Regions from separate parts of the Streptomyces sp. NBC_00461 genome, predicted to be linked through region 2. Evidence: riboswitches for the same ligand, from Rfam matches in the RefSeq annotation. Region 2 holds a riboswitch; the other holds the start of a gene.
The links. A riboswitch is a leader RNA that binds a small molecule or an ion and turns the genes downstream of it on or off. The one in region 2 is predicted to bind cyclic di-AMP.
Positions count from the first base shown of each region.

Region 1: it holds a riboswitch for cyclic di-AMP, as region 2 does, so the genes downstream of both, OG870_RS39200 (M23 family metallopeptidase) here and OG870_RS42375 (NlpC/P60 family protein) in region 2, are expected to answer to the same signal.

Region 1 is NZ_CP107902.1:8,459,617-8,474,770, forward strand. It holds gene OG870_RS39190 (tyrosine-protein phosphatase) at 1-340, opposite strand, end outside; gene OG870_RS39195 (alpha-galactosidase) at 510-2,588, shown strand; cyclic di-AMP (ydaO/yuaA leader) riboswitch at 2,965-3,134, shown strand; gene OG870_RS39200 (M23 family metallopeptidase) at 3,137-4,042, shown strand; gene OG870_RS39205 (SGNH/GDSL hydrolase family protein) at 4,373-5,158, shown strand; gene OG870_RS39210 (TetR/AcrR family transcriptional regulator) at 5,249-5,869, opposite strand; gene OG870_RS39215 (glutamate dehydrogenase) at 6,095-7,273, opposite strand; gene OG870_RS39220 (MBL fold metallo-hydrolase) at 7,803-9,068, shown strand; gene OG870_RS39225 (cupin domain-containing protein) at 9,206-9,592, opposite strand; gene OG870_RS39230 (helix-turn-helix domain-containing protein) at 9,706-10,098, shown strand; gene OG870_RS39235 (VOC family protein) at 10,174-10,584, shown strand; gene OG870_RS39240 (sensor histidine kinase) at 10,969-13,128, shown strand; gene OG870_RS39245 (roadblock/LC7 domain-containing protein) at 13,215-13,649, shown strand; gene OG870_RS39250 (DUF742 domain-containing protein) at 13,652-14,023, shown strand; gene OG870_RS39255 (GTP-binding protein) at 14,001-14,600, shown strand; gene OG870_RS39260 (GAF domain-containing protein) at 14,661-15,154, shown strand, end outside.
Region 2 is NZ_CP107902.1:9,154,976-9,170,129, reverse strand. It holds gene OG870_RS42410 (ATP-binding protein) at 1-1,887, opposite strand, end outside; gene OG870_RS42405 (alpha/beta fold hydrolase) at 2,009-2,941, shown strand; gene OG870_RS42400 (TIGR03943 family putative permease subunit) at 3,011-3,862, opposite strand; gene OG870_RS42395 (permease) at 3,859-4,896, opposite strand; gene OG870_RS42390 (hypothetical protein) at 4,976-5,845, opposite strand; gene OG870_RS42385 (LysR family substrate-binding domain-containing protein) at 5,909-6,670, opposite strand; gene OG870_RS42380 (DUF5997 family protein) at 6,729-7,133, shown strand; cyclic di-AMP (ydaO/yuaA leader) riboswitch at 7,357-7,531, shown strand; gene OG870_RS42375 (NlpC/P60 family protein) at 7,540-8,943, shown strand; gene OG870_RS42370 (ABC transporter substrate-binding protein) at 9,624-10,958, shown strand; gene OG870_RS42365 (carbohydrate ABC transporter permease) at 10,955-11,860, shown strand; gene OG870_RS42360 (carbohydrate ABC transporter permease) at 11,857-12,810, shown strand; gene OG870_RS42355 (5-dehydro-4-deoxyglucarate dehydratase) at 12,841-13,749, shown strand; gene OG870_RS42350 (glucarate dehydratase family protein) at 13,746-15,035, shown strand; gene OG870_RS42345 (SDR family oxidoreductase) at 15,047-15,154, shown strand, end outside.

The DNA.
Region 1 (15,154 bases), 700 kb from region 2:
TGCCGCGCAGCTGGTCGATCTCGCCGTCGCGGACCATCTTCCAGAACTCGGCGCCGTCCGCGGGATCGGTCAGCGGAAGGTTCACGTTCCGTACGCCCGGCAGCTCGACGTCGGGGCCCTCCAGCTTCTGGTCCGCCGCATTGCGGAAGTCGAAGACCGTGTGCAGGCCCAGGGAGGTCAGGAAGGCGGCATCCTCCTCCGTCGCGTGTGCGAGATGGCCGCTGCGGAACAGCACCCCGTACCGCACCCGCCGTCCGTCCGAGGCCGGGAGCCCACCCACATCGCGGAAATTGCGGACTCCGGCCAGCTCCGGCTCGGTCGACGGGATCTGCTGCGTCACGGGGGCTCCTCCCAGTCAGCCAGGCCGACGGGCTCGTCGGCGGGCACGCTTTCGACGATACGACATGGATTCCTCAGGCAATGAGTTGTCCACAGGCGTTGCCGACAGGCCCCGAAGCACTTGATGATGTTGGCCATTGATCGCACCTGTTCGAATGTGTGAGGGCTTGATGCTGGAGATCTCCGCCAACGGCCGTACGTGGCTCCTCTCAGGGCCGACCAGCAGTTACGCCGTCCATCTCACCGAGGGCGACGAACTGCTGCACCTGCACTGGGGCCCCCGGCTCGCGCTCGCCGACGCCGAGGCGCTCGCCGTCCGCCCGCTGCCCGACTACCGGCCCTTCGAGTCGCAGCTCGACGGCCACGAGGAGTACCCGGTCGAGGGCGGCCCCCGCTTCGCGCGGCCCGCCCTGTCGGTGCGCACCGACGAGCGGCGCGGCACCGAGTGGCACTTCGAGGCGTACGAGGCCGACGGCGGAGACGACGGCGAGCTGCGCCTGCGCTTCCGTGACGGCGGGCTCACGCTCACCCTGCACTACCGGATGCGGCACGACGTCGTAGAACGCTGGGTGACTCTCGACAACGAAGGGGCCGCCCTGGAGCTGCTGCGGGCAGACTCCGCCACCTGGACGCTGCCCGAGCGCGAGGACTGGCGGCTGTCCCAGCTGCATGGACGCTGGGCCGCCGAGTCCCGGCTGACCAGTTCTCTTCTCACCTACGGCGAGAAGGTCCTCGGCAGCCGCCGCGGCCACACCGGGCACCAGCATCTGCCCTGGGTCGCACTCGACACCGACGCCACCGAGGAGCGCGGCGAGGTCTACGGCTGCGCGCTCGGCTGGTCGGGCTCCTGGCGGATCGCAGTCGCGCAGCTCGCGGACGCGCGCGTGCAGATCACCGGCGGCGCCGGATACGACGACTCAGGGCTGCTGCGCCTGGACGCGGGGGAGTCGTACGCGACGCCCGTCTTCGCCGGCCTGTGGAGTGACGGCGGCTTCGGCGGCGCGAGCCGCGCCTGGCACGCCTACCAGCGCGCGTACGTCATCCCGGACGCGGACCGGGACCGGCCGGTGCTGTTCAACTCCTGGGAGGCCACCGAGTTCGACATCTCCGAGGAGCAGCAGGGGACACTCGCCCGGCGGGCCGCGGCGATCGGCGTCGAGCTGTTCGTGGTCGACGACGGCTGGTTCGGCAAGCGCACCAGCGACCGGGCCGGACTCGGCGACTGGACCCCCAACCCCGACCGCTTCCCGAACGGCCTGAAGCCGGTCGCGGACTATGTGCACGCCCTCGGCATGCAGTTCGGCATCTGGGTCGAGCCGGAGATGGTCAACCCGGACAGCGAGCTCTATCGCGCCCACCCCGACTGGGTGCAGTTCCAACCGGGACGAAAGCGGACGGAATTCCGCAACCAGCTCGTACTGAACCTGGCCCGGGAGGACGTCCAGGAGTACCTCTGGGGGCAGCTCGACGGGCTCCTCTCCAGTGCCCCGATCGACTACGTCAAGTGGGACTTCAACCGCTGCTTCACCGACGCGGGCTGGCCCGACGACCCCTACCCGCAGCGGCTGTGGATCGACCATGTCCGGGCGCTGTACGGCCTGTTGGATCGGCTGCGCGCGGCCCACCCGGGCGTTGCCTTCGAGTCCTGCTCGGGTGGTGGCGGCCGGATCGACCTCGGGATCCTGGGCCGTACGGACCAGGTGTGGACCTCCGACAACACAGACCCGCTCGACCGGCTCGCCATCCAGCACGGCTTCAGCCAGATCCACCCCGCGCGCGTGATGGCCGCCTGGGTCACCGACAGCCCCAACACCCAGCTCAACGGGAGGGTCAGCTCGCTGCGCTTCCGCTTCGTCAGCTCCATGGCCGGCGTGCTGGGGGTCGGCGGGGACCTCGCCCAGTGGACCGAGGAGGAGCTGGCCGAGGCCGGCGAGTGGGTGGCCCTCTACAAGGAGATCCGTCCGCTCGTGCAGCACGGAGACCTGTACCGGTTGCGGCCTCCGCGGGGCGGGCTCAGTGCGGTGCAGTACGTGCGTGGCGACGAGGCGGTCGTCCTCGCGTGGCTTCAGGCGCAGAGCTACGGGGAACCCGTGCCGGCGCTGCGATTGCAGGGCCTCGACCCGACAGCGTCGTATGAATGCCGCGAAACGGGCGAAGTTCACAGAGGTGCCGTACTCCTGCATCACGGACTGCGCACCGGGTTGCGCGGTGACCTCGACGCGGCAGTTTTCCGCCTGCGTCGCATTTGACCTGTCTGTCCGAAGTGGCATCTTGATTGAACTTCTGCCGCCTTTGGCCATCTTTAGTGCCGTTCGCTCCTCTTCGCTCCCTTGTGTTCTCTTTTACTTCCCTTCATTCCAACTCGCTCCGGAATAGGGGCTCCTGGGCTGAGGGTGCGTGAGGAGCGTCATATTCGTGACCGAACGTGGCGCGTCATGTCCACGTAATTCACTTGCTTTACAAGGGGGTTTGTCCAAAGGGGCGACCTCGGAATTCACACACGGTCACCGGGATTTCTCGCAAGGGATCAACAGAAACGCATTCGCAGGGAACCATCACTTGTCCCTTTGCGTCCCGGTCGCTTACGTTCGCCACCAATCCGGACGGACGCCCAATCCTGCCGCCGCCCGGTGCCCGCACAACTCACCCGTGAACGGCAGGAGCGGGGGACCCACAGGTATCACTGCCTGTTCCGGTCTCCGGAACGGCTTGGGGTAAAGCCGCGTCAAATGCGCGGCCGGGCATCTCCAGCTCGCACCCGACAGCTCACCTCGTAGGCGCCGGAGAGGAATTCGTCATGCCCGCGAAGGGTAAGCACCGCCGCCCGAAGCCCCAGCGCTTCACCCGTTCCATCGCCGTCGCCGGTACCGGTGGCGCCGCACTCGCACTACCGCTCATGGGTGCCACCGGCGCCCATGCCGCAACAACGCAGTCTGTTTCCCAGTCGGTTTCGCAAAAGACCGTCCAGTCCCTTCCGGCCGTGGAGAAGAAGGCGGCCGAGAAGAAGAGCGCCGCGCACCACGCGGGCGTGCGGACCTATTCGGTGCGGGGCGGCGACTACCTTTCGAAGATCGCCGACCAGCAGCACGTCGCCGGCGGCTGGAAGAAGCTCTACTCGGACAACCGCCGGGCCGTCGGCGGCGATCCGTCGCTGATCCACCCGGGCCTGAAGCTCACGCTCGGCAAGAAGGCCACCGCGACCACCAAGTCGTCGTCCCGGCCGTCTTCTTCGTCCGCGCCCAAGGCGTCCTCGTCCTCGAACAAGACGACCGCCACGCAGACCTCCACCGCCACCGGCTTCACCCTCCCGGTGTCGGGCGCCACCATCGGCACCGGCTACCACGTGCCTGGCAGCATGTGGTCCAGCGGGTACCACACCGGCGTCGACTTCGTCGTCCCGACGGGCACCCCGGTCAAGGCCGTCGGTGCGGGCACGGTCGTTTCCGCGGGCTGGGGCGGCGCGTACGGCAACCAGGTCGTCATCAAGCTCGCCGACGGCTACTACGCGCAGTACGGCCACCTCTCCCAGCTCTCCGTCTCGGCCGGCCAGACCGTGACCGAGGGGCAGCAGCTCGGTCTCTCCGGCGCGACCGGCAACGTGACCGGCCCGCACCTGCACTTCGAGATCCGCACCACGCCGGACTACGGCTCCGACGTCGACCCGGTCGCCTACCTCCGATCCAAGGGCGTAGCGGTCGGCTGACCCACCGCCGACCGCTCCCGCGCGGCTTCGCCAGTGCGTGGGGACGCGGCGCCCGTCACGCCGCCGAAGGCCGGACCCCGATCCCCGGGTCCGGCCTTCGGTGCGTCCGGCTACGCCCGGCCACGTCTGGCTCCGCCTCGCCGCCGGTGCCGCCCTGGCCGCGCGGTTCGCCCCTCAACATCCCTGATCGGAGGCTTATTCCGGGCTTGGCCAACACTTAGACGTGGCTTATCTCACCGTCCGTCAACCCTGTATTACGGTCGCGTAGGTCACATTCGAAGGTGAATCATGGTCGATGTGGCAGACGATTCGAAGAGTGACAGCAGATCAGTGATCGGGTCGTACGTTGCGGTGGGGGACAGCTTCACCGAGGGCGTCGGCGATCCCGGCCCCGACGGTGCGATGGTCGGCTGGGCCGACCGGTTCGCGGTGCTTCTCGCGGACCGGAGGCCCGAGGGCGACTTCGGCTACACGAACCTCGCCGTACGCGGCAGACTTCTCGACCAGATCGTGGAGGAGCAGGTCCCGCAAGCCGTCGAGCTCGCCCCGGACTTGGTCTCCTTCTGTGCGGGCGGCAACGACATCATCAGGCCCGGCACCGACCCCGACGAGGTCGCCGAGCGTTTCGAGCGGGCGATCCTCCGGCTCACCGAAGCCGTGGGCACCGTCATGGTGACGACCGGCTTCGACACCCGTAACGTTCCCGTGCTCAAGCACCTGCGCGGCAAGATCGCCACCTACAACGGTCATGTACGGGCCGTCGCCGACCGGTACGGCTGCCCCGTGCTCGACCTGTGGTCCCTGAAGACCGTCCAGGACCGCCGGGCCTGGGACGACGACCGGCTCCACCTCTCGCCCGAGGGGCACACGCGCGTGGCGCTGCGCGCCGGGCAGGTTCTCGGCCTGGAGGTCCCGGCCGACCCGGACCAGCCCTGGCCGCTGCTCCCGCCGCGCGGCACCCTCGATGTCCGGCGGGACGACGTGCACTGGGCGCGCGAGTACCTGGTGCCGTGGATCGGCCGTCGGCTGCGCGGTGAGTCGTCCGGGGATCACGTCACGGCGAAGGGCGCGCTGTCGCCGGACGACATCAAGATGCGGATCGCTTCGGTCGCCTGAGCGCGGTTGCCGGACGGTGGTGTGCGGGTTGCTCGAGGGTGTGAAAGCGGTTCGTCTGCCGGTAGTGAGTCCTCGCCCAGTGCGGCGAGCTCACTGCTCGGAGGTGGTCAACGCCGCCCGCTCCAGGCCCAGTTCCCGCGCCAGCGCCTCCTCCACCCACTCCTGCGCCCGCGCGCGGGACACCGCACCGGCGTACGACGTCATCTGAACGGCGAGCCCGTCCAGCAGGGCCGTCAGTCGCAGAGCCGTACTCTGCGGGTCCGGGCAGCGGAACTCGCCCGCGGCCACGCCCTCAGCTATCACCTCGGCGATCGCAGCTTTCCACTCCCTGTCGAGGTCCCGTGTGACCTCCTGCAGCGCGGGCTCGCGCAGCGCAGCCGCCCAGCCCTCGATCCACAGGCGCCAGCCCTTGGCCTGGCCCGTCGGCGCGTACCAGCGCACGGCCGACCGCAGTCGCCGCAGCGCCGTGGTCCGGCGGCCGAGAAGCTTGCGCAGATGCCCGAGGTCGTCCTCGGCCGCGAACGTGAACGCCGCGGCGACCAGCTTCTCCTTCGTCGAGAAGTGGTACAGCACCAGCGCGTTGCTCACGCCGAGCGCCGAGGCCACGTCGGCGATCCTGACCGCCGCCACGCCCCGCGCCTCGATCTGCCCGATGGCGGCCCGCAGCAGCTCCTCGCGCCGCTCGGCCACGCTCAACCGCACTCTCGCCACGCGGTCACCCTATTCCGTCGCCGCTCACGGTGCCGGGCGAGGTCATTACTTGGCGAGTTCGGCCGGGTACAGATCGGGCCACGTGATCGCCGCATCACGCCTCCCCGCATCCGGCATCCCGCTCAGGGCGGTGGGCCGTTCGGCGGCCATGAAACCGTGGGTTGTCTGAAGGCCTCCCAGAGCCGGGGGTGAACAGAGCCGAGGACAGCGGTTGGCGGCCCGTCGTCAGCGGTACCAGCCGAACCGTTCCGCGATCACCGGCAGCCGGTCCGCGACGATGGCGTGCGCGGCCGCGCGCGGGGTCGTTCCGTCGGCCTCCGCGCGGGCCAGCATCTGCTCGATCAGGGCGCGCATCGAGCGGCGGGTGTGGGCGAACGCCTCGTCCGCGTCCGGGCCGATGTCGCCGAACAGGGTCCACCACCACCAGGCGTTCGTACCGGAGTTGACGACCACGTCGGGCAGCACGGTCACCCCGCGCGCGGCCAGCAGCTCCTCCGCCTCGGGCAGGACGGGCATGTTGGCCGCCTCGACGACCCAACGGGCGCTGATCTGCTCCTGGTTGGCGACATCGATCGCGTACGAGACCGCCGCCGGCACGAGCACCTCCGCCTCGGCCGACAGCCAGGCGTCGCCGGGCAGTTCGCGGTCGTCGGAGCGCAGGACCGTGCGGTCCACGGTGCCGTACGCGTCCCGCGCGGTGAGCAGCGCCTCGACGTCGAGGCCCGCCGGGTTGGCGATCGTGCCCTTGATGTCGGCGACGGCCACGACGGTGAGCCCCGCGCGCGTGAGGAAGCGTGCCGTGGCCCCGCCCATCGTGCCCAGCCCCTGCACGGCGACCCGCGCCCGCGCATACGGCACGCCCGCCCGGTCCAGGGCCGCCAGCGCCGACTCGGCGACCCCGCAGCCGCCGGCCAGCTCGTCCAGGCCGATGCCGTCCACCTCCACCGCGAACGCGTCCGCGAGCCGCCGCCGCGCCGTCGCCTCGTCGTCCAACAGCGGATACACGGCCTGGATGGACGACACAAGACCCGCTTCCACGGCCGCCCGGTCCACCAGGTCCTGGGTGAGCCCGAGATCCTCTCCGGTGGTCCAGAGGCTCTCGATGTACGGCTTCATGGCGCGCAGGTAGCGCACCAGGAGTGTGTACGCCCCCGGGTCCTGGGGATCGCAGTCGATGCCTCCCTTGGCGCCTCCGAGGGGGACGTAGCGGCCCTCGGGGTTGTAATGCAGCGCCTCTTTCATGGTCATGCCGCGGGCGAGCCCGGCGACCTCGTCCAGGGTGCAGCCCTCGCGCATGCGCAGCCCGCCGCTGGAGACGCCGCGCACCAGCCGGTCGACGACCAGGAAACCCTGGCGGCCGGTGAGGTGATCGGTCCACGTGAGCGACATCAGGGGGGCGGTCATGCGATCTCCTCGCGGATGGTGATCAGGGTGGAAGGTCCGAGGGTGTCGAGGGCCCAGGTGACGCGTGCGCTCGCATGCGAGGAGATCCGCCCACGCGGCCGCTACCCCGGCGACGGCGAGCTGCAGTTGAGGTCGGACATGGTGCCTCCATCAGGCCGTGGGGGTTGCTCACCGACTGACGACTACCGAATCGTACTGAATGCTCATTCAGTATCGGAAGCGGGGGCACTCCCTGTCAACGTGCTGAACGGATCATCAGAAGCCTCCGGTGCGCATCGTGAAGGGAATGGACGACGGCGGTCCGCGGTTCACCAAGCGGCGGGCCCGGGTTCCTGCGGGAGGTGGGCGCGGTGGCGTGCGGGGTGAGCCGGGAGAGCGGCACGGGACCTCTACTTCTACTTCGTAGAGGTCGTTGGTTGTCGCATCTTTGGGCTTTCCTTGGAAAGTGGCCGCCGAGCCCGGACGACACAGGTGTTGTCGGAGGCGCCGACCATAATGGAATGCCTCACCCACTCCACCTGGAGGTACCGTGTCCGGTTTCCGTTCCCTGAGCTCCGGGCTCCGCGCGCTGCAGCCCGCGGCCTTCGGCGCGGACCCGAGCGGTGAGCGCCTTGCGCGCATCCGTAGATCGCCCCACTTCAAGGACGGGGTCTTCCAGAATCCCGGGGGTACCGCCCGGACGCGGCCCTCCGGTTCGGCGGTCGACTTCGCGAAGGTCTTCTTCGACAAGGACGAGCGACCCCGGCGTGCCCCCAAGGGCACGGTGCCGGTGCACCCCACGACGCTCGCCGACATCGCCAGGCCGCCCGTCACTGGGCTGCGGCTGACCTGGATGGGGCACTCCAGTGTGCTCGCCGAGATCGACGGTCAGCGGGTGCTCTTCGATCCCGTGTGGGGTGAGCGCTGCTCCCCGTTCTCCTTCGTCGGGCCCAAGCGGCTGCACCCGGTGCCGCTGCCGCTCGCCGCGCTGGGCCCGGTGGACGTCGTCGTCATCTCGCACGACCACTACGACCACCTGGACCTGCCCACCATCAAGGCCCTGGCCGGCACGGACACGCTGTTCGCCGTGCCCCTCGGCGTCGGCGCCCACCTCGAACACTGGGGCGTCTCGGCCGACCGCGTGCGCGAGCTGGACTGGCACGAGGCGACCAAGGTCGGCGGCCTCACTCTGACGGCCACCCCGGCCCGCCACTTCTGCGGCCGCGGCCTGCGCAACACCCAGCACACCCTGTGGGCCTCCTGGGCCGTCGCCGGCGCCGAGCACCGGATCTTCCACAGCGGTGACACCGGCTACTTCGACGGCTTCAAGGACATCGGTGCCGAGCACGGGCCGTTCGACGCCACGATGATCCAGATCGGCGCCTACTCCGACTTCTGGCCCGACATCCACATGACGCCGCAGGAGGGCATGCGCGCCCACCTAGACCTTCAGGGCGGTGAGCCGCACGGCGTGATGATGCCGATCCACTGGGCCACCTTCAACCTGGCGACGCACCCCTGGGCCGAGCCCGGCGAGGGCACGGTCGCGGCCGCACACGCCACCGGCTCCCGTGCCGCCCTGCCTCGCCCCGGGGAGCCCTTCGAGCCCACCGCGGAGACCATTCCGTCCGAGCCGTGGTGGCGCGCCGTGGCCCAGGCCCCGGCAGGCGGCTGGCCGGCCGCGGACGCCCTGACGGAGGCGGCGACGAAGACGGCCGTCGCCTCCGCCGCCCGCGCCCGGACCGACGCGGATGGCACGGGGCAGGGCAAGTCGGCAGAGGGTACGGGCGAGCCCGAGACCGTGCCGGCGGGCTGACCTCGTCGCGGAGAGCGGCCACGCGCTGACCGGGCGTGCCGGGGCGGGTCATATGTCGTCCCGATGTGCCGGGGGAGCCGTCCGCCCTGGCGCGCTGCGGGGCGACGTGCCGTTTCAGGTGTGGTGGGGGTCGGGTCTCAGTCCGGTGCGGGTCCGTCGACGTTGAACGTGGACTGTCCGGTCCCGGCCCTGGTGACGATGATGTCGGCGGGCTCCGGGGAGGGGTTGCTCTCCCGGTGCACGGCGCCCTTCGGTACGTGGAGGAAGTCCCCGGGACCGGCTTCGACCGTGCGCGAGCCGCCCGGGCCGAACTCCATCCTGAGGGACCCGGTGACGACGTAGATCACCGACTCGTGGTCGCCGTGGTGGTGCCAGCCGGAGACCGCCCCGGGTTCCGTGCGGACGAATCCCGACCACATTCCCTCGGTCGCGAAGGCCTCCTGCCGGTCCATCCCCTCAGTGCCCGGTCCGGGCCTGCGGTCACCGGGACGGGCCACGCGAACCTCGTCGCGTCCCTGGTCCATGACGGCTCCTTCCGCTCGGGCCGTCGAGCGGCGGCCACGTCTCGTCGCCAGGCTAGTCCCGGGCTGCCGGCACCGGAGGAGAGGCACTCGCGGAACCATGGTGTGATGGCGGCGTGAGCCGCGCCGCCGAAGAGACCAATCGCCGCATGCTCAGGGCCCGGGACGCCATGGACCGCGCCTACGCGCAGCCGCTGGACGTGCCGGCCCTGGCGCGGATCGCCCATGTGTCCCCGGCCCACTTCGCGCGCACCTTCCGGGCCACGTTCGGCGAGACGCCCCACCGCTACCTGCAGCGCCGACGCGTCGAGCGCGCCATGTTCCTGCTGAGGGAGACCGACCGCAGCATCACGGACATCTGCTTCGAGGTCGGATTCGGCAGCCCGGGCACCTTCAGCCGCACGTTCCGCGACGTCGTCGGCCGGTCGCCGCGGGAGTACCGCAAGCAGGCCGTCGCCCTGGACGTCCCCACCTGTTTCACGATGGCGTGGATGCGGCCGAGCGCCTGAGAGTCCGCTCGCCCTTCGGCCGGCTGAGCAGTTTTGGATAAGTTTTCGCGGTGCCGGGCTCGTAGCGTGATGCACATGTTCACAGCAATCACGCACTCACAGATCTACGTCCTCGACCAGGACGAGGCACTCGACTTCTACGTCGGCAAGCTCGGCCTGGAGGTCAACACCGACGCCGACCTCGGCTTCATGCGCTGGCTCACGGTCAACGTCCCCGGTCGGCCGGACCGCGAGGTCCTGCTGGAGCGGCCCGGCCCGCCGCGGCTGTCCGAGGAGACCGCGGAACAGGTCCGCGACCTGCTGACCAAGGGCGCGACAGGCGGGTTCCTCATCTTCAGTACCGATGACTGCCGCAAGACGTACGAGACCCTCAAGGCCAAGGGCGTCGAGTTCACCGAGGAGCCCACGGAGCGCCCGTACGGAATCGACTGCGGTCTCCGCGACCCCTTCGGCAACAGCATCCGCTTCACCCAGCCCAAGGGTTGATCGATACGCTGAGTGATGTTCGGGGGATGAATTCCGGGGATGCGGAAGCGCCTTGAAATGGCCCCGGCGGAGCGACGGCGAAACAGAAAAGGGCATTCGGTGAGGGCCGGGGAGCAATCGTTCCCCGGCCCTCACCGTTTTTCCGTGACCGCTTCTGACCAGCTCTGATCGATCCCGCGCCTGCCGAGATCGCGCACCCGCTGGGTTTATCGGTCTGTCGTACGAAGCCTCATACCAGAGCAGGACGCTGTGCGTGGGACTTTGTCAACTGCCCACCGCACATGATGGGTTGACGACTACTGTGAGTGTCCATCGGGCGATGCCTGCCCGTACCGCGCAGCCCGCGCCCCAGGCACCGACGGAACCAGTACGACGAGGACACCGATGTCTCACCTTCGCGCACCGGCCGCACGCGCAGACCGCCGCGAGGGCGGGCGGCACGGACGGCCGGTCGCCCGACCCGTTCCCTCGCTGCCCGAGACCCGCATTCGGCCCCAGCTGATGCGGCTCGCCGTGCTGCCGCCGATCGCGGTCGCCCTGAGCGCCGCGGCGGCGGTCCTGTTCACCGTCCGCTCCACCGGAGCACGGCCCGGCCTCACACTGTGGGGCGTGCTCGCCGGCGCCGCCTCGGTGACCCTCGCGGGCATCCTGATCGCCACCGTGGCCGCCGACCGAGCCGCCAAGTCCGTGAGCGACCGCATCGGCGCCCTGCGCCGCAGCAGCGCCCGCGGCGAGGCCGATCTGCGCGCCCTGGTCGAGTCGCTGCGCCACGGCGAGGCCCCGCCCCGGCGCAAGCCGCGCAGCGGCCCGCCCGACGACGCCGACGACTTCGAACTGCTCGCCGCCGATCTGACCCGAGCGCACGACGGCGCCGTCACCGCCGTCGTACAGGCCGCCCAGCTCTCCAGCCAGGCGGGCAGCGAACAGAAGCTCGAGGTGTTCGTGAACCTCGCGCGGCGGCTGCAGTCCCTGGTGCACCGGGAGATCTCGATCCTCGACGAGCTCGAGAACGAGATCGAGGACCCCGATCTGCTCAAGGGCCTCTTCCACGTCGACCACCTCGCCACCCGGATCCGCCGCCACGCCGAGAACCTCGCCGTCCTCGGCGGCGCCGTCTCCCGTCGGCAGTGGAGCCACCCCGTCTCCATGACCGAGGTACTGCGCTCCGCCATCGCCGAGGTCGAGCAGTACTCCCGGGTCAAGCTGGTGCCCCCGATCGACGGCACCCTGCGCGGCCACGCCGTCGCCGACGTCATCCACCTGCTGGCCGAACTCGTCGAGAACGCCACGGTGTTCAGCGCCCCGCACACCCAGGTTCTGCTGCGCGCCAACCTCGTCACCTCGGGACTCGCCGTCGAGGTGGAGGACCGCGGACTGGGCATGCCGGTCGCCGAGCAGAAGAAGATGAACGCCCTGCTCGACGACCCCGACCAGGTCAATGTCGCGAGCCTGCTCGCGGACGGCCGCATCGGACTGTTCGTCGTCTCACAGCTCGCCCGGCGGCACGGCATCAACGTCCGCCTGCAGACCAACATCTACGGCGGGGTGCAGGCCGTACTCGTCGTACCGCAGGGGCTGCTGGGCTCGAAACCGGGCGTTCCCGGAGTCGCGCCCCAGCCGCAGGGTGTCCCAGGGGCGATGGGCGCGGCCGGTTCGCCCGTGCCGCCGCGATCCCCGCAACCGCCCCTCCAGGCGCCGCCCGCACCCGAGATCGTCACACCGCGCGTCCCGCCCGAGCCGCCCGCACCGCGCCGTCCGCAGCACGGGGAGGCCGCGCGCCCCGCGGCTCCCGCGCCGAACGGCAGCACGCAGGGCGGCAGCACGCAGGGCGGCAACGTGCTCAACGGCAGCACGCCGGGCGGCGCCGGACCGGCACCGCTTCCCATGCGCGGCACCCACCAGGAGCGAGCCAACCCCTCGGAGGCCCTGCCGGGCATCAGGCCGGAGGACCGGCACCTCGTCGCGGACAACGGGACCGCGCCGCCCACGCCCCGCACCGGCACCGTCCGCGGCACCATGGGCAAGCCCCAACTGCCCCGTCGCCGTGCCCAGGAACACATCGCGCCCCAACTGCGCGACGGCCCGGCACCACGCCAGGACAGCGAGTACCTCGTCGGCCACGACCCGGGTCTGATGGCGGCCTTCCAGCGCGGCATCGGCCTGGCAGAGGCCCAGCAGAGCCTGGAGTCGGAGCACACGGGGGAGATGTACACAGCGTCGGAGCACACGGGGGCGATGCACACAGCGTCGGCATACGTGGAGCCGGAACATACGACGGCCTCGGCGCACCTGGAGCCGGAGCCCATGGGACAGGCGCCGCGCATCGACCTGCGCCCCCTCATGGACCCCGCTCACACGGAGCTGTCACCCATGCTCCCGACCTCGTCCCTGGACGCTCGCCACACGGACGTCACCGCCACTTCCCGGCCGTCCTCCATCGACGTACCGCACATGGACCCGGCCCACATAGCCGAGGCGCGCCCCGCGTCCGCGCGTGGCATCGACCACCCCACCCGGCACGACGGGAGCGCACCAGCCGGATGACCACCTTCGCTTCCACCCCCCTCCCCACCCCCGTTCCCACCCCCACCGCTCCCGCAGACCTTCGTACCCCAAGGAGTCGATCCACCATGGCGAGCGATGCGCCGACCGGCCATGTATCCGATCTCGACTGGCTGATGAGCGGCCTCGTGCAGCGCGTACCCCACACAACCAGTGCGGTGCTCCTGTCCTGCGACGGGCTCGTGAAGTCGGTCCACGGCCTCGACCCGGACAGCGCCGACCACATGGCCGCACTGGCCTCCGGCCTCTACTCCCTCGGCCGCAGCGCCGGGGTCCGCTTCGGCGAAGGCGGAGACGTCCGCCAGGTCGTCGTCGAACTCAACTCGACCCTGCTGTTCGTGACCACCGCCGGCTCGGGCACCTGTCTCGCCGTACTGGCAGGCCGCGAGGCCGACGCGGCGGTCCTCGGCTACGAGATGGCGATGCTGGTCAAGAGCGTCCGCCCCTACCTGGTCACCGCGCCCCGCCAGCACTCCGTCGAACCCTCGGCGATGAGGCCTTGAGCGTGGCGACGGTCGGCGACGGGCCATGGCTCGACGACGCGGCCGGTCGGCTTGTGCGCCCCTTCACGGTCAGCAACGGCCGCACCCGGCCCACCATCGCGCTCGACCTCCTGTCGCACGTGATGGCCACGGGAGCCACGCCTCTCGGCTATCTCGGCCCCGAACACGCGCATGCGCTCGACCTGTGCCGCGCGCCCGTGTCGGTCGCCGAGGTGGCCGCCCAACTGAAGCTGCCGGCGGTGGTCACCAAGGTGCTTCTGTCGGACCTCGTCGACTGCGGGGCGCTCACCACCAAGCCCCCCGAGTTCCACCACAACCCGACTGACCGGGCCCTTCTGGAGGCAGTGCTCGATGGACTACGACGACAGCTCTGACCCCTTCCCCACCGCACTCAAGATCCTTGTGGCGGGCGGGTTCGGAGTAGGCAAGACGACCTTCGTGGGCGCGGTCAGCGAGATCGCGCCGCTCAGCACGGAGGAACTGCTCACCACGGTCAGCGCCGCGACCGACAGCCTCGAAGGGATCGAGAACAAGGTCGAGACGACGGTGGCCATGGACTTCGGCCGCATCACGCTCGATCCGGAACACGTGCTGTATCTGTTCGGCACGCCCGGGCAGGAGCGGTTCTGGTTCATGTGGGACGAACTCTCCGAGGGCGCGCTCGGCGCCGTGATCCTCGCCGACACCCGGCGCCTGGAGGAGTGCTTCGCCGCTGTGGACTTCTTCGAGCAGCGGGGCCTCGGCTTCATCGTCGCGATCAACGAGTTCGACGGCTCCTACCGCTACGACCCCGAGGAGGTCCGTGCCGCCATAGACCTGCCCCCGGAGATTCCCGTCGTGCGCTGCGACGCCCGGATCTCCAGCTCCGGAGTCCAGACCCTGCTCACCCTCGTCCGGCATCTCATCGCCCACGCCCCCGCACACGCGCCGAGCCACGGCGCCCACATGTGATCCCCGCACACCGCCACGGAGCCCGTATATGCCCTGCGTCCACAGTGACGGAGCCCGCCCATGACGTACGACCCGGCGCGCCCGGCCGGTCGTCTGCTGCTCACCCCCGAGGACAAGGAGGCCCCCGCCCGGGCCCGGCGCCTGAGCCGACTGGGCCTGGGAGAACACCCCGACCCCGCCCTCGACGCCTACGCGGACCACCTCGCCGAGCTCACCGGGGCGCCGTACGCCATGGTCAACTTCATCGACGAGAACCGGCAGTTCTTCGCGGGCCTGCACCTTTCGAACGTGGCGCGCCCCGTGGTGAAGCCCGATGGCACCACCCCTGTCCTGGGCCGTGAGTTGGCCCGCGACCACGGCTTCTGCCCGCATGTGGTCGTGCGGCGCAAGGCCCTGGTCCTGGAGGACGTCTGCGACTACCCGCGGTTCGCGGGCAATCCGGTCGTCGACGAGTTCGGCATCCGCTCCTATCTGGGCGCGCCGCTGATCGACAGCACGGGGATGGTGCTCGGCACCGTGTGCGTCGTCGACATCGAGCCGCGGCCCTGGGGGAA
Region 2 (15,154 bases):
GCGGGTGCGCACCCGGGCCAGGACGGTCAGTGCCGGGCAGCGTGCGGGCAGGAAGTCGTGGATTCCGAACTCGGCGTGCCGCTCGGCCTCCTCCCAGTCGGCGGCGGCGAGCCGGCGTATGGCCAGCTCGACGTGGAGGTAGGTGAGGAAGCCGAGGTGTTCGGCGCGGTCGGCCAGGTCCATGGCCGGGGTCAGGAAGCGGTCGGCCTCGGTGAACTGCAGGGTGTCGAGCAGGGTCCAGATGAGGTTGGCGTAGGCGCGGCAGGCGTGCTCGACCTCGCCGGCGTCGAGGGCGACCTCCAGGCTCTCCTCCAGCTGGCGCCGCCCGCCGGGGTCGCCGCCCCGCCAGCGGGCCGTGCCCTGGTTGTTGAGGGCGTGCGAGAGGATCCCCGCGTCCTGGGTCTTCTGGGCGAGCACGATGGCGCGCTCGGCGTGCTCGACGGCTTCGGGGTAGCGGTCGGCCAGCATCCGCAGCTGGGCGATGTTGCTGACGGCGAGCGCCAGCAGCCGGTCGTCGCCGGCGTGCTCCAGGACGGCGACGGCCTCGCGGGCGGCCTCCTGCGCCTCGTCGGCGTCCCCGGCCCACCAGTGGATCCTGGACAGCCAGCGCAGGTCGGCGCCGAGGGCGAGGGTGTCGCCGAGGGAGCGGCGCAGGGCCACCGCCTCCCGCTCGGCGGTGACGGCGGCGGCCGAGTCGGCGATGGTGTAGGTCTCCACGGCATAGCGTTCGAGGAGGCCCGCGAGGTCGGCAGGGGCGTAGCGGTGCCGTTGCCGCAGGACGAGCCGCAGCTGGGCGGCGGCCTCGCGGTGGGCGCCCGCCGAGGCGGCGTCCCGGGCCGCGTCGGGGCCGTAGCGGGCGATGGCGTCCTGGTCGCCGGCCTGGGCGGCGTGGTGGACGATGCGGGCCGCGTCGGAGCCTGGCCGGGCGACGAGTGCCGCGAGGACGGTGCGGTTGAGCTCGATGCGCCGGGCCGCGGGCACGGCGTCGGCGACCGCCCGCCGGATCAGCTCGTGCCGGAACGCCACCCGCTCCGGCGCGACGGCCAGCAGCCCGCGCTGCTCGGCCGCGGCGAGGACGGCGACCCCGCCGTTGAGCAGCGCGTCGACCAGCGGACGTTCGACGGCCGAGGGGACGACGGCGAGCTGCTCCAGCGCGTCCACGGTGGCCGGCTCCAGTCCGCGCAGCCGGGCGAGCACGGCCTCGACGACGGTCGGGGGCACTCCCCCGGTGCCGCCTGCGGCGACGACCTCGGCGACGAAGAAGGGGTTGCCCGACGTCACCTCGTAGACCTGGGCGGGGTCGAGGCCGCCGGCCGCGCTGAGCGTGCGGACCGCCTCCAGGGACAGCCGGGCCAGGGGCAGGCGGTGCACGCGTGGCGCGCGGGAGACCTGGCCAAGGAGGTGGCGCAGGGGGTGTCCACGGCTCAGCTCGTCGTCGCGGTAGGTGAGGACCAGCAGGGCGGGCAGCTGTTCCATACGCCGTACGAGGAAGCGCAGGGCGTCCAGGGAGGCCTCGTCGGCCCAGTGCACGTCCTCGACGACGAGTACCGCCGGATGCGGGGTCACGGCAAGCTCGCCGTGCAGGGCCTCGTAGACGCGGTGGCGGTCGCCGCCCTCCGTGACGGCGCGGGCCAGCTCGGCGCCGACGCTGCCGACCAGGTCGCGGAACGGGCCGAGGGGCCGCCGGGTGGCGAGGTCGTCGCACTGTCCGACGAGCACCCGGGCCCCCCTGGGCAGATGCTCCGGCATTGCTCTGACCAGGCTCGACTTGCCTATCCCGGCCTCGCCGAAGACAAGCGCCACCGAACCGGCCCCGTCCGCCGCCTCCTGTGCGGCCGTGGCCAGCTGCTCCAGCTCGGGCTCGCGCTCAAGAATCCCCCGGTCCACGCCGCCGATTCTCCCACCGGCGACGCGCCACGACGACGCGTGCGGCCGGACGATGTCACACTTCGGGGCCCTGGACCCTCTTGAGTGCTGACACCTGGCGGACACGCACGGGAGGCCTTCCATGGACACCGGTACCCGGACCGCGGACACCCGCGAGATCGAACTGTCCGCGGGCACGATCGCCTACGACGACACCGGCGGCGATGGTCCCGTACTGGTGCTGCTGCACGGCCTGATGATGGACGCCTCGCTGTGGGACGGGCCGGTGGCCGGCCTGTCCGCCGACCACCGGTGCGTCGTTCCGACCCTGCCCCTGGGAGCGCACCGCCACCCGATGCGCGCAGAGGCGGAACTGTCGCTGCCCGCGGTGGCGCGGCTCGTCGCGGAGTTCCTCGATCGGCTGGACCTGCGGGACGTCACGCTGGTCGGGAACGACACGGGCGGTGCGCTCGTGCAGTTCGTCATGGCCGACGGCGAGGACCGCGTGGGGCGGGCGGTGCTCGTGTCCTGCGACGCGTTCGACAACTTCCCGCCGGGCCTGACCGGACGGGTCCTGGTGGCCACCGGTCGTCTCTCGCCGCGTCTGTTCGGGCTGTTCATGCAGCAGATGAGAGTGCGGTTCGTGCGCCGTCTGCCGATCGCGTTCGGTTGGCTGACCAAGCGGGGCGACGCGGCCTGCGCGCGCTGGATGCGGCCGGTGCTGGGTGAACCGGGGATCCGCCGGGACGCCGTACGCCTGTTGCGTACGGCGGACCGGGCGACCCGTCGCCTGCTGGAAGCCGCCGCCGAGCGCCTGCCGCTCTTCGACCGGCCCGCCCTGGTGGTCTGGGCGAGCGAGGACCGGGTGATGCCGCCCGAGCACGGCCGGCGCCTCGCCGCACTGCTGCCCCAGGGACGGCTGGTCGAGGTGGACGACGGGTACACGCTGCTCCCCCTGGACCGGCCGGCGGAACTGGCCCGCGTCATCCGGGAGTTCGTCCGCTCCACGGATGCGTCTCGGACGCGGACCACGCCGACCGAGGGCGACCAGGGCCGACCAGGAGCGACCGTGTGACGCCCTGCGGCGGGACGCGAGCGGGCCGGTCGCCGGGTGCAGGTGGCACGGGGCGGACCAGGGCTCTCGTCACGAGGGAGTCAGCGGAAGGTCGTCCGTGAACGCGTTGACGGGCGGCGAGATGCGCTCGGTGCGGTGGATGTCGAGGGCCGCCGTCGCGGACTTCGTGCCGAGCGTGCCGCGCGGGTGCCAGTTTCCGGTGACGGCCAGCCAGGTGTTGGCGGGCGGCGCGGGAGTCCCGTACATCCGCACCTTGACCGACTGGGAGTCGGCCGCGCAGCAGGTGAAGATGATCCGGGTCAGATACCAGCCGCCGTCCGGTCCTGCCGGGGTGACGAAACCGGTCATGCTGATGCTGCGGCCCCTGATGGCCTGTTCCCGGTCCTGCTGGACCCGGGCGGTGAAGTCCGTCAGGGTCAGCGGCAGGGGTGTGGTCGCGGGCAGCGGGTCGAACCGCTGCTCCTGCTTCACGGCCTTGTTGTTCGCGTGCGAGGCCGTGTACGCGCCGAGGGCGGGCGGAGCGTAGAAGAGCAGGCTGAGCGCGGGCAGGAACAGCAGCCAGGCGATGCGGGGGGCGGTGGAGTGGTCGTGCCCGTGATCGTCTTCGTGTCTGTCCTGGTCGTGGGCATGGTCGTGGTCGTGGTCGTGGTCGTGGTCGTGGGCATGGTCGTGGTCGTGGTCGTGGTCGTGGGCATGGTCGTGGTCGTGGTCGTGGTTGCGTCCCTGGTCGTCGCCTTCCGGGTCCATGTGGTCCAGCGCGGCTCCCGCGAGGCCCAGCAGCAGGAGCAGTACGCCGGAGGCGATGAGCACGGGACGCAGGCCCTCTTTGACGTAGCGCAGGCAGAGGTCGCTGAACAGGGCGGTGTGGAGCAGTCCCAGGCCGGTCAGGACGAGCAGGAGGACCTGTACGTGGCGCTTCACAGCAGCGCGCCTCCGATCAGGACGCTCGCGACGACGGCGACGGCCGTGGTCGCGGTGGAGAAGCGGAGCGCGAAGGCCCGGCCGAACGTGCCCGTCTGAAGGGCGATCAGCTTCAGGTCGACCATCGGTCCGACCACCATGAAGGCCAGCCGGGCGGTGGGCGAGAAGCCGGTGAGCGAGGCTGCGACGAAGGCGTCCGCCTCCGAGCAGACGGCGAGCAGGACGGCGAGACCGGCCAGGAAGAGGACCGACAGCCAGGGCGAGCCGGAGAAGGTGTCGAGGACCGAGCTCGGCACCGCCACGTTGAACGTGGCCGCGGCCATGGCGCCCAGCACCAGGAAGCCACCGGCGTGCAGGAAGTCGTGCCGGAAGCCGAGGCGGAACTCCTTCCAGCGGCTGCGCCCCGGCCGGTGCCCGGTGTTCCGGACTGCGGGGCGCAGCCACTCCTCGCGTCCCAGCCAGAGCCACAGCCAGCCCATCGCGGCCGCGGTGAGGAGGGAGGCGACCAGTCGGGCGGCGACCATGGCGGGGTTTCCCGGGAAGGCGACGGCCGTGGCGGTGAGCACGATCGGGTTGATCGCGGGAGCGGAGAGCAGGAAGGCGAAGGCGGCGGCCGGGTTGACGCCTCGGCGGATCAGACTGTTCGCGACCGGCACCGAGGCGCACTCGCAGCCCGGCAGCACGACGCCCGCGACGCCGGCCACCGGGACGGCGAGTGCGGGGCGCCTGGGCAGGATCCTGGTGAACAGGTCGGCCGGTACGAAGGCGTTGATCGCCCCCGACAGGGCCGTACCCAGAAGAAGGAAGGGCAGTGCCTGGACGGTGATGGCCAGACAGACCGTGCGCCAGGCAGCGACAGCGGGCTGGTTCAGCCACCCGCCGCCGGTGAGCACGAGCACCGCCACCAGACCGGCCGCCGTGGCGATGCCGACGGACAGGGGCCATCCGGTGACGTGCCGTCTCGGGTGAGCGTCGGGCGGGGCGACGATCGCCGAGGGGGGCGCCACATCAACCAGTTCATCCGTTTTTTGCATTTTTACTCCGGATGTCGGATTCCGTGGCGAAGATAAGCCAGACCACCTCCCCGCACGGTGCGCACACGCCGCCCGGCGCTCAACCGACCGCGATGTGATCCTCCGAGGACCTGCGCCGGGACATCGCCTCCGGCACCTCGTGCCGGAGGACAGGGACGGCAACCCCGCCGGACGTCCGCCCGCGGCCGCGTCCATGGAACAGCGCCAGGACGATCGCGGCGCCGACCGCTATCAGGTGCTCCCGGCCGGCCAGATTGGGTACGGCGATCGACTCCCACACCATGGACCCGCCGGTGAGCGTGAACACGATGGGAGCACGGCGGACGACGGCGACGTAGGTGAACAGGCCCACGACGGCCGCGGAGGGTCCGGTGTCCAGCACCTGCCCGATCTCACGCGGCAGGCCCAGCCCGCCCCAGCCGGGGCCGAGCGCGATCATCACGCGCACCAGGAGGGTGCCGGCCAGCGTGGTCGCGTACGCGACGGCGAGCGTCCTGGCCCGGCCGAGTGCGAGTTCGGCGAGCGCGAACGCGAGGAACAACTGCGTGATCCCCGCCCACACGGGCAGATCCAGGGCCGGGACGTACAGCGACACCGGCGTGCGCAGCAGGGCCAGCCACCACGGCAGGTCGGCCTTGACGCCGCCGAGGATCCGGACCGCCACGGCACCGGTCGGCCGTTGCGCCAGGGCATGGAAGAAGATGACGCCGAAGGCGGCCAAGAACGCGAGGGACAGTGCGGGCAGCCCGCGCCTTCGGAGTTGCCGCACGGGATCGACCACGATGCCGTTCCACTCGCCCCGCAGCGTGCGCCCCAGGAACACCGCCACCCGCCACGCTTCGCGACGCAGCCGCCCCTGCCCGGAACGGTCTGCCCGGGCGTACGACAGTCCGGCAGCGCGCCCCCTGTCCGCGACACCGCCGGTGCACCGCATCCCGCTGCGCAGCAAAACGCCCCCTGACCAGGTAGAAGTGGTCCACGCCGCACAGGGCGAGACCACTCCGTCCGGGGGCTACGCCCGGCGGCGGGGCTTCCTGCGCTTGGCGCCCTTGGAGACGCCGGATCCACCGCGAGGGTTCCGTCCGGTCGTCTTGGCGGCCGTGGGCTTGCGACGGCCGGAGGCCGTGTCGCCGCCCTTGCCCTGGGACTCCGGCGCAGGTGCCGTGCGGCCCCGGGAGCTGTTGACCGTGCGGCCGCGGACGATGCCGATGAAGTCCTCGACCAGGTCTGTGGTCGCCTCCTCGGGCCAGGCCAGGGCGACGCCCGACCCGGGGCCGTCCACGAGCGGCCGGTAGGTGAGGTCTCTGCGGTGGTGGAGGCGGGCCAGCGACTGGGGGACGATCAGGAGGCCGATGCCCGCCGCCACGAGTTCGACGGCGTCCTCCGTGGTGGCGGGGCGCTCGAAGGCGGGCTCTCCCGGCGGCCGGTCCCAGTCGAAGACGTCGTCGAGCGGATGGAGGACGACCTCCTCCGCGAGGTCCTCGACGCTCACCTCGTCCGCCGCGGTGATCAGGTGGTCCTTGGGGACCATGACGACCGTCGTCTCGGTGTAGAGGGGGATGGCGCTGAAGAACGTACGGTCCACCGGCAGGCGCAGGAGTCCCGCATCGGCGTCACCGGCGCGCAGCACCTCGGACGCCTCGTCGGCCGGTACGGCGAGGAGGGTCAGCGGGATGTCGGGCAGGCGCTCGTTCCAGATCCGCACCCACTTGGCGGGCGTCGCTCCCGGGACGTACGCGAGCCGGAACGTCTGGGATGCTTCCGTGCCTGTCACCCCGCCAGGCTACCGGCCGTGGTCGGAGGTCTCGAACACGCTCGATACCCTGGGCACCATGATGTCGCACCAGACCACCCAGACGATGAAGCCCGCGACCGCGGCGAAGAAGCTGGGTGTGTACCTCGAGGCCACCCCCGCCGAGTTCCGTGAGGGTGTCGTCTCGCGCGCCCAGCTCGACCAGCTCCAGGCCGAGCCGCCCGAGTGGCTGCGCGAGCTTCGGGCCAACGGGCCGCACCCGCGTCCGGTGGTCGCGGCGAAGCTCGGCGTCTCCATCGCGGGCCTCGCACGCGGCGGGGTCACCGAGCCGCTCACCACGGACCAGATCGACGCACTGAAGCAGGAACAGCCCGAGTGGCTGCAGAAGGAGCGTGCCACCCAGGCCGAGGTCCGCAAGGAGGGGGCCCGCATCAAGAAGCGGAACGCCGAGCGCGAGCAGCGGAGCGACGGCCCCCGTTCCTGACTTCTGCTCCTGAGTCCTTACACCTTCCGCGACGCCGTCGGTCCGCGACGGTCGGTCGCCGTCCGGATTCGCTGTGTGCACAACACTCGGATCTGACGGACCGTCACGACGAAGGTCACAAAAGCGTATCGGACATTCCGGCCTTCAACCTTCACACGAGTCGCACAAGTTGGCTAGTTTGGCAGCAGGCCGCACGAGACCCTCCGGCGAACCCCGTCGGGACGCGCGGCCTCCGCCGAGTCCGGTGCGCCCCTGTGGCAGCCGGAGCCGGGGACCCAACCGAACGATGGGGTGAATCGGCCCAACCGCCCGCAAGGGCAAGGGCCGTAGGGCATGCCTTCCGGAGTCGACCGCCCGAACCCGACAGCTAACTCGGTAGGCGGAGTACGGAAGGAGTACGGCTCCCATGGCGCCGGAACGATCGTCGCGTCCAGGAGGCTTCGGCCTTCCCGGTATGCGCAACTCCGCTCTCGCGACCGCTGCCCTCACCTCGGTGGCCCTGTTCTCGCAGACCGCCGACGCCGTACCGATGACGGCGGACGAGGGCCCCAGCCGCGAAGACGTCCGGCAGCGGGTGAGCAGTCTCTACGACCAGGCCGAGTCCGACACCGGCCTCCACAACATCACCCGGGCGCAGTCGGCGAGTTCGCGGGGCCGTGGCGCCCCGGCGAGCGGTGGCCGGACCCGGACGTCGGATCCCGAGATGGACGACATCACCCGGCAGTGGTTCGCCGGGGCGCGCTCGTCACTGGGCCCGACGGTCCCGGCCGTCCTGCCGGCCGACCGTACGCCCTCCCGGCGCACGCCGGCACGCCCGGCTGGACCCCGGCCCGAGAGCGCGGCGGCACCGGCGCCCGAGACCCGTACCGGCCGTGAGCTGGAGCCGGCCGCCCGGCCCGCGCTCGAACTGCCCGCCGGTCAGACCCAGCAGGGTCCGGTGGCCGAGTTGACGGCCGCACCCACGGCGACGCTGCCCGCCGTACCGGCACAGCGGCAGGATTCCTCCACGGCCCCGCCTGCTGCCGCTCCCGAGTCGAAGCAGGCGTCGCTGCGCAGCTCCAAGCAGCACAACCAGCGCAAGATCGCGGCGGCCAGCGAGCTGCTGTACAGGTACACGGCCCGGCAGACTTCCGTGGCGCCGCTGATGGCCGCCCAGTCCCAGCCGCTCCAACTGCCCCAACTCCCCCAGGCTCCCGCCCCCTGGGAGGAGCAGGCGTTCCGCTCGACCGAGGAGGCATGGCGACTGGAGCAGCCGTCGGTACTCGACACGGGCGTGCCGCCGGCCGGGGACTGGCGACTCCAGCCGTCCGTCCTCGACACCGGTGTCCCCGTGGCCGAGGACTGGCAGATGCAGCCCTCGGTACTCGACACCGGCGTACCCGCGGCCGCGGACTGGCAGATGCAGCCTTCCGTGCTCGACACCGGTGTCCCCGTCGTCGAGACACCCGTCGGCACCAAGGCCGACCGGGCCGTGGCCTTCGCCCGTGCCCAGATCGGCAGGCCGTGCCTGTGGGGTGCGGTCGGGCCGGAGTCGTACGACAACGCCGGTCTCACCCAGGCCTCCTGGAAGGCCGCGGGGGTCGCCCTGCCGCGCACCCCGCACGAGCAGGCGAATGCCGGCACCGTGATCCCGCTCGCAGAGAGCCGCCCCGGGGACCTGATCTTCTTCCACGACAACTTCAGCCACGTCGGCCTCTACACCGGCAACGGCCTGATGATCCACGCCCCCGGTCCGGGCTCGGTCATCCGCGAGGAGTCGATCCACAACGCCGGGGAGGCCGCGATCCGGATCGCCGTGCGTCCGGCGTGAGGGTCGGGAACACCGGTCGAGTCGGGACACCAGCAGTCCGCTGAAGTGCGCGGCCGCCCACGGAAGTCGGCGGCCGCGCACTGCTTTGACCTGTGCCGCCGTGCTGCCGGAAGACGGGGTGAGCGTACGAACTCCCACTGTGGGACGAGCACGTTGCAAACCAGCTGAGCCCTCCCCAACCGGACTCCGACGTCGAAGAGTCCACGCCGACGCGTGCCCGCCGAGCCGAGCCCGAGCGGATGAGCGCACGGCTCGGCGAGGGGGTTCCGCTCCCGGCCGGCCGACGGTCGTCCCGCGAGGCTGCCGTACACGGACATCGGCACCCCGACCTCGGCCTCCGGCTTGGCGATGCGGCCCGTCCGAGCTCCAGGAAGTACGTCTGCCGAGCCGCCTGCCGTTCTCGTAGGCGCCGTGGCCGCTCGGCCGGGACAGCGGTAGCGGCAGCCGGCTCTGCGCGCGAGACACGGCGAGGCTCCCGCCCACAGCAGGCCAGGACAGGCTCCGCCCACCGCGGCCAGAGCGAGGCGCGCGCCTGTCGTTCCCACCGTCGCACGGCGTCTGCAGAGGCCTGGTGAAATGTTTCAGCCATGTCTTGACATCCGGATGAAACGATTCGTAGCTTGGGCGATCATTTAGATCCATGAAACATGTTCATGGATATGAACAGAACGGAGGTGCTCATGGGCGATCGCCGACGACGTCGCCGCCTGGCCGCCGCCCTCGCCGCCGCGGGGCTCGCGTTCGGGACGGCCGCCTGTGGCTCCGGGTCCGGCGGCGCCGGTTCCGGCGACCCGAACACGCTGGAGGTGTGGACCCGGAGCGATCCGGACTCGGCCGCCACCTACGACCGTGTCTTCGCCGCCTTCACCAAGAAGACCGGCATCAAGATCGACTACCAGCCGGTCGTCAACTTCGACCAGCAGCTCCAGGCGCGGGCCTCCACCAAGGACCTGCCCGACGTCATGATCAACGACACGGCTCTGATGGGCAGTTACCAGAGCCAGGGTCTGCTCAAGCCGATAGAACCCGACTCGATCGCGGGCCACGACCAGATCAGTGCCAAGTCCTGGTCCTCCACCGTGGGCCTGGACGGCAAGCACTACGGCATCCCGTACTCCCGCCAGGCGATGACCCTGATGATCCGCAAGGACTGGCTGAAGAAGCTCGGGCTGACGGCACCGACGACCTGGCAGCAGATGCTCGACGTCGCCAAGGCCTTCGCCGGCCGCGACCCCGACGGGGACGGCAGGAAGGACACCTACGGCATCGTCGCGCCGGGCAGCGCCATGAACGGCTATGCCGCCTGGTGGGGTGCCGGCTTCCTGTGGCAGGGCGGCGCGCAGATCATCGAGCCGGACGGCAAGGGCCGTTACCGCCCCTCGATGGACTCGGCGGCCGCCGTACGGACCGTCACCTGGATGAAGGACAACCTCTTCTGCGGCGCCCGGGGTGTCCTCCAGCCGGGCGCCGTCAGTGCGGTCACCGGTACCGCCACCAACTTCCAGGACGGCAACGCCGGTATGTACATGACCGGCCCGTACAACATCACCAGCTTCGACACGATGCTCGGCAAGAAGACGTACGAGGTCGTGCCCGCCCCGGCCGGCCCTGCGGGTTCCGACGTGCTGGCCGAGGGCGAGAACGTCTACTTCGGCGCCCGGACCGGAAAGACCCACCAGGAACGGGAACTTGCCGCCTTCCTGGTCTCCGCCGAGGGCCAGAAGATCGGCATGACCAGCGTCGACGGCCACCAGCCCGTCGTGCGCATCCCCACCAACTCCACGCTGGACGCGGCCAAGGTGCGGGGTGACGCGCGGTGGAGCGTCGTACAGAAGGCGTACGAGACCGCGTCCGAGCAGTTCCCCAACGCGCCTGACTTCGCACCGATCAAGCAGGACACCGCCGACAGCCTCAACGCCCTGTTCACGTACTGCGGCAGTGACGTCCGCTCAGGCCTGAAGGAGCTCAACGAAACCCTCGCCGGTGACCTCAAGGACCAGGACCTTTTGAAATGACCGCTACCGTGACCGCGCCCGCACGGCGCAGAGGGCCGAGCAAGAAGGCCGCCCTCCCCTGGCTGTTCCTGGCCCCGGGACTGCTGCTCGCCCTCGTCTTCAAGTTCCTGCCGATGGGCAAGGGCATCTGGCTCAGCTTCTTCAAGGTGCGGCCCTTCCTCGGCGACAAGTGGGTCGGCCTCGACAACTACACGCGCGTCCTGAGCGACCACCGCTTCCAGGACGCGATCGGCCACACCCTCGTCCTGGGCGTCGGCATCTCGCTCGGTGCGATCCTCGTGGGCTTCCTGCTCGCCCTGCTCCTGGAGGGCCAGGCGCGCTCGCTGAAGATCATGCGTACGGCCGTGTTCCTGCCCGTCGTCACCGCGACCGCGGTCGTCGGCGAGCTGTGGCGGCTGATGTATTACCCGACCTCCGACGGCCTGGTCAACAGCGCCCTCGGCTTCCTCGGCATCGGTCCCGTGCCCTTCCTGGACAACCCCGACACCGCGCTGTGGGCGACCATGGCCATGGGCATCTGGATGGCGGCCCCGTACAACATGGTGATCATCCTCGCCGGACTCGCCGGTGTGGACCGTTCCCTGTACGAGGCGGCCGCGATGGACGGCGTCTCGCTGTGGCAGCGCCTGCGGTACATCACCCTCCCCGCGATCCGCCCCGCCCTCGGCGTCGTCCTCACGCTCGCCGCCATCCGCGGACTGCGCGTGTTCACCGAGGTGTACGTCCTCACCGGCGGCGGCCCTGCCGGGTCCACCGATGTCTGGATGACCCGCGCCTACACCCTGGGCTTCTCCCGCAACGACCTGGGCGGCGCCTCCGCGGCCTCCGTCGTGCTGCTCTGCGTGACGCTGCTGCTCACCGTCACGGTCAACTACTTCCGCAAGAGGGGAGACGTGCGATGAGCGCACCCGCCCTCGACCCCGTCCGCACTCCGTCCGACGAGGTCGCCGTCTCCCCCGCAGGGCGGGGCGGCAAGCAGGCCCGAACCACCCCGGCCCGGTTCGACACCGCCCTCGGCTGGAGCGACAGGCCGAGTCTGGGCATGGCCCTGCGGGTGCTGCTCTGCGTGGTAGCCCTGGCGATCTTCGCGGCGCCGTTCCTGACCATCATCGCCGGTGCCTTCAGCACGAACCCCAGCGGTTCGTCGCTGTCCTTCCTCCCGCACCACCCCACGCTGCTGAACATGAGGGTGGCGGGCGAGCGCGGCATCTGGGACTACTTCACCAACTCGCTGGTCATCGCGGGTGGCGGGCTGCTGCTGCAGCTGGCGGTCTCGGTGCTCGCCGCGTACGCCCTGGCCCGGCACCGCTTCCGCGGCCAGGCCCTGGTCCTGACCCTGTTCATGCTGACGATGATGCTCCCGGAGGAGGTCATCGCCATCCCGTTGTCCCTGGTCCTCGGCCATGTCCCGGTCGTGGGGCTGGACTTGAAGGGCACCGTCTGGGCGGTGATCCTGCCGCTCGGCGCCTGGGGCTTCTCGGTGATGCTGCTGACCGAGTTCATGAAGGACATCCCCACCGAGATCGAGGAGGCCGCCCGCATCGACGGCGTCGGCGAGCTGCGGATGCTGTGGCAGGTCGTCCTGCCGCTGTGCAAGCCCGCGCTCGGCGTGGCCGGCGTGCTCGGCTTCATCATGATCTGGGACCAGTACCTGCTGCCCCTGATCGCCGCCAAGGACCCCACCGACTACACGGTCACCGTCGCCCTGTCAGTCCTGCGCACCGACCCCGAGGTCGGCTCCGGGGTGGTGCTGGCCGGTGCGGTCATCGCGCTCGTCCCCAGCCTGGTCGTCTATCTGCTCCTCCAGCGCTCGCTGGTCACCGGCATCGCTGCCGGGGCCACCAAGGGCTGACATCCACAACTCGTACGTTACGAGGGAGACATGAAGTTCCAAGGAGTGCTGTTCTTCCCGGTCACGCCGTTCACCACGGACGGCTCGCTGGACGAGGCACAGCTCGCGCGGCACATCGAGTCCGGTGTCGCGGCCGGTGCGGGCGGCGTGTTCGTCGCCTGCGGCACCGGCGAGTTCCACGCGCTGACGTCCGAGGAGATCGAACGCGCCACGCGGGTCGCGGTCGAGGTGACCGGCGGCCGGGTGCCCGTGCTGGCCGCCGCCGGTGGCCCGCCCCTGGTTGCCCGGGACCAGGCCGCCCGTATCGAACGGGCCGGCGCCGACGGCCTCCTGCTGCTGCCGCCGTACCTGGTGAGCGCTCCGCAGCGGGGCCTGGTGCGGTACGTCGAGGAGGTCACCGCGGCGAGCGGCCTGCCGGTGATCTTCTACCAGCGCGGCACCGCCCGCCTGACCGAGGCGACCGCGGCCGAGATCGCCGCCCTGCCCAAGGTCACCGGCCTCAAGGACGGCCTCGGCGACATCGAGCGGATGCACCGCATCGTCCGGGCCGTGCGCGCCGTCCCCGGCGCCGAGCGCTTCCAGTTCTTCAACGGCCTGCCCACCGCCGAGATGACGGCCCCCGCCTACCGCGGCATCGGCGTCGACCTGTACTCCTCCGCGGTGTTCGCCTTCGCGCCGGAGATCGCCCTGGCCTTCCACACCGCGCTCGCCAGGGGCGACGGGGCCCTGGTCTCCACGCTCCTCGACGAGTTCTACGGCCCCCTCGTCGAACTCCGCGACGAGGTCCCGGGATACGCCGTGTCACTCGTCAAGGCCGGGGTGACGATCCGCGGCCTGGACGTCGGCGGCGTACGGGCGCCCCTGCTCGACCCCACGCCGGAGCATGTCGCCCGGCTGGCGAAACTGATCGACCACGGTATGGAGGCAGTGGGCGCATGAGCACCACAGACATGAGCACCACGGACATCGGCACCACGGGTGGCACGAGGATCCGCGAACTGATCGTCACCCCGATCGCCTTCCGCGACCCGCCTCTCCTCAACTCCAACGGTGTGCACGAGCCCCTGGCCCTGCGCGTCATCCTCCAACTCGTCCTTGAGGACGGCACGGTGGGCCTCGGCGAGTCTCCCGGTGGCACCGCGCGTCTGGAGCGACTTGAGGCCGCGGCGAAGGTCGTCGTGGGCATGGACGTCTTCGACACGACGGCCCTCGCGGCCGCGATCGACGCCGCTCTGGTGCCGACGGTGCCCAGCTCCCACGAGCGCGGCTGGACCATGTCCGCGGTGGAGGTGGCCTGTCTCGACGCTCAGGGCAAGCTGCTCGGGCGGCCGGTCAGCGACCTGCTCGGCGGCCGGGTCCGCGACTCCGTGCCCTTCGCCGCGTACCTCTTTTACAAGTGGGCCGAGCACCCGGCGCTCGACGGCCGGGTGGCGGTCGGCGACGACTGGGGCGCGGCTCTGGACCCTGCCGGGATCGTCGAGCAGGCCCGGCTGATGCAACAGCGCTACGGTTTCCGCTCGTTCAAGCTGAAGGGCGGTGTCTTCCCGCCCGACGAGGAGATCGCCGCGATCAAGGCGCTGGCGGAGGCCTTCCCGGGGCAGCCGCTGCGGCTGGACCCCAACATCGCCTGGACGGTGGAGACGTCGAGGTACGTCGCCCGTGAAATGGACGGCGTACTGGAGTACTTGGAGGACCCGACCGCGACCATTGCCGGTATGGCGCAGGTCGCGAAGGAGTCGCCGCTCCCCCTCGCCACCAACATGTGTGTGATCGCCTGGGAGCACCTGAAGCCCGCGATCGAGCAGGACGCAATCCAGGTGCTCCTCACCGACCACCACTACTGGGGCGGCCTGCGCCGTACCCGTGAACTCGCCGCCGTCTGCGAGGCGTTCGGTCTCGCCCTGTCGATGCACTCCAACTCGCACCTGGGGATCAGCCTCGCGGCCATGACCCATGTCGCGGCGGCCATCCCCAACCTCGACCACTCCTGCGACACGCACTACCCGTGGAACTCGGCCGACGATGTCGTCCTCCCCGGGGTGCTGGAGTTCCGTGACGGCGAGGTCGCGGTCCCGACCGGCCCCGGCCTGGGGGTGGACCTGGACCACGACGCCCTCGACCGACTGCACCGGCTGTACCTGGACTCGGGGATGCGCTCGCGCGACGACACCGGCTACATGCAGAGGATCCACCCCGAGTACGAGCTCAGGTTGCCACGGTGGTGAAGTATGGCGGCATGAGTGATCAGCACACAGGGCGGCTGGCCGGGAAGGTCGTGGTCGTCACCGGCGCGGCCGGTGGCCAGGGCGCGGCGGAGGCGGCGGCGCTGGCCCGGGCCGGGGCC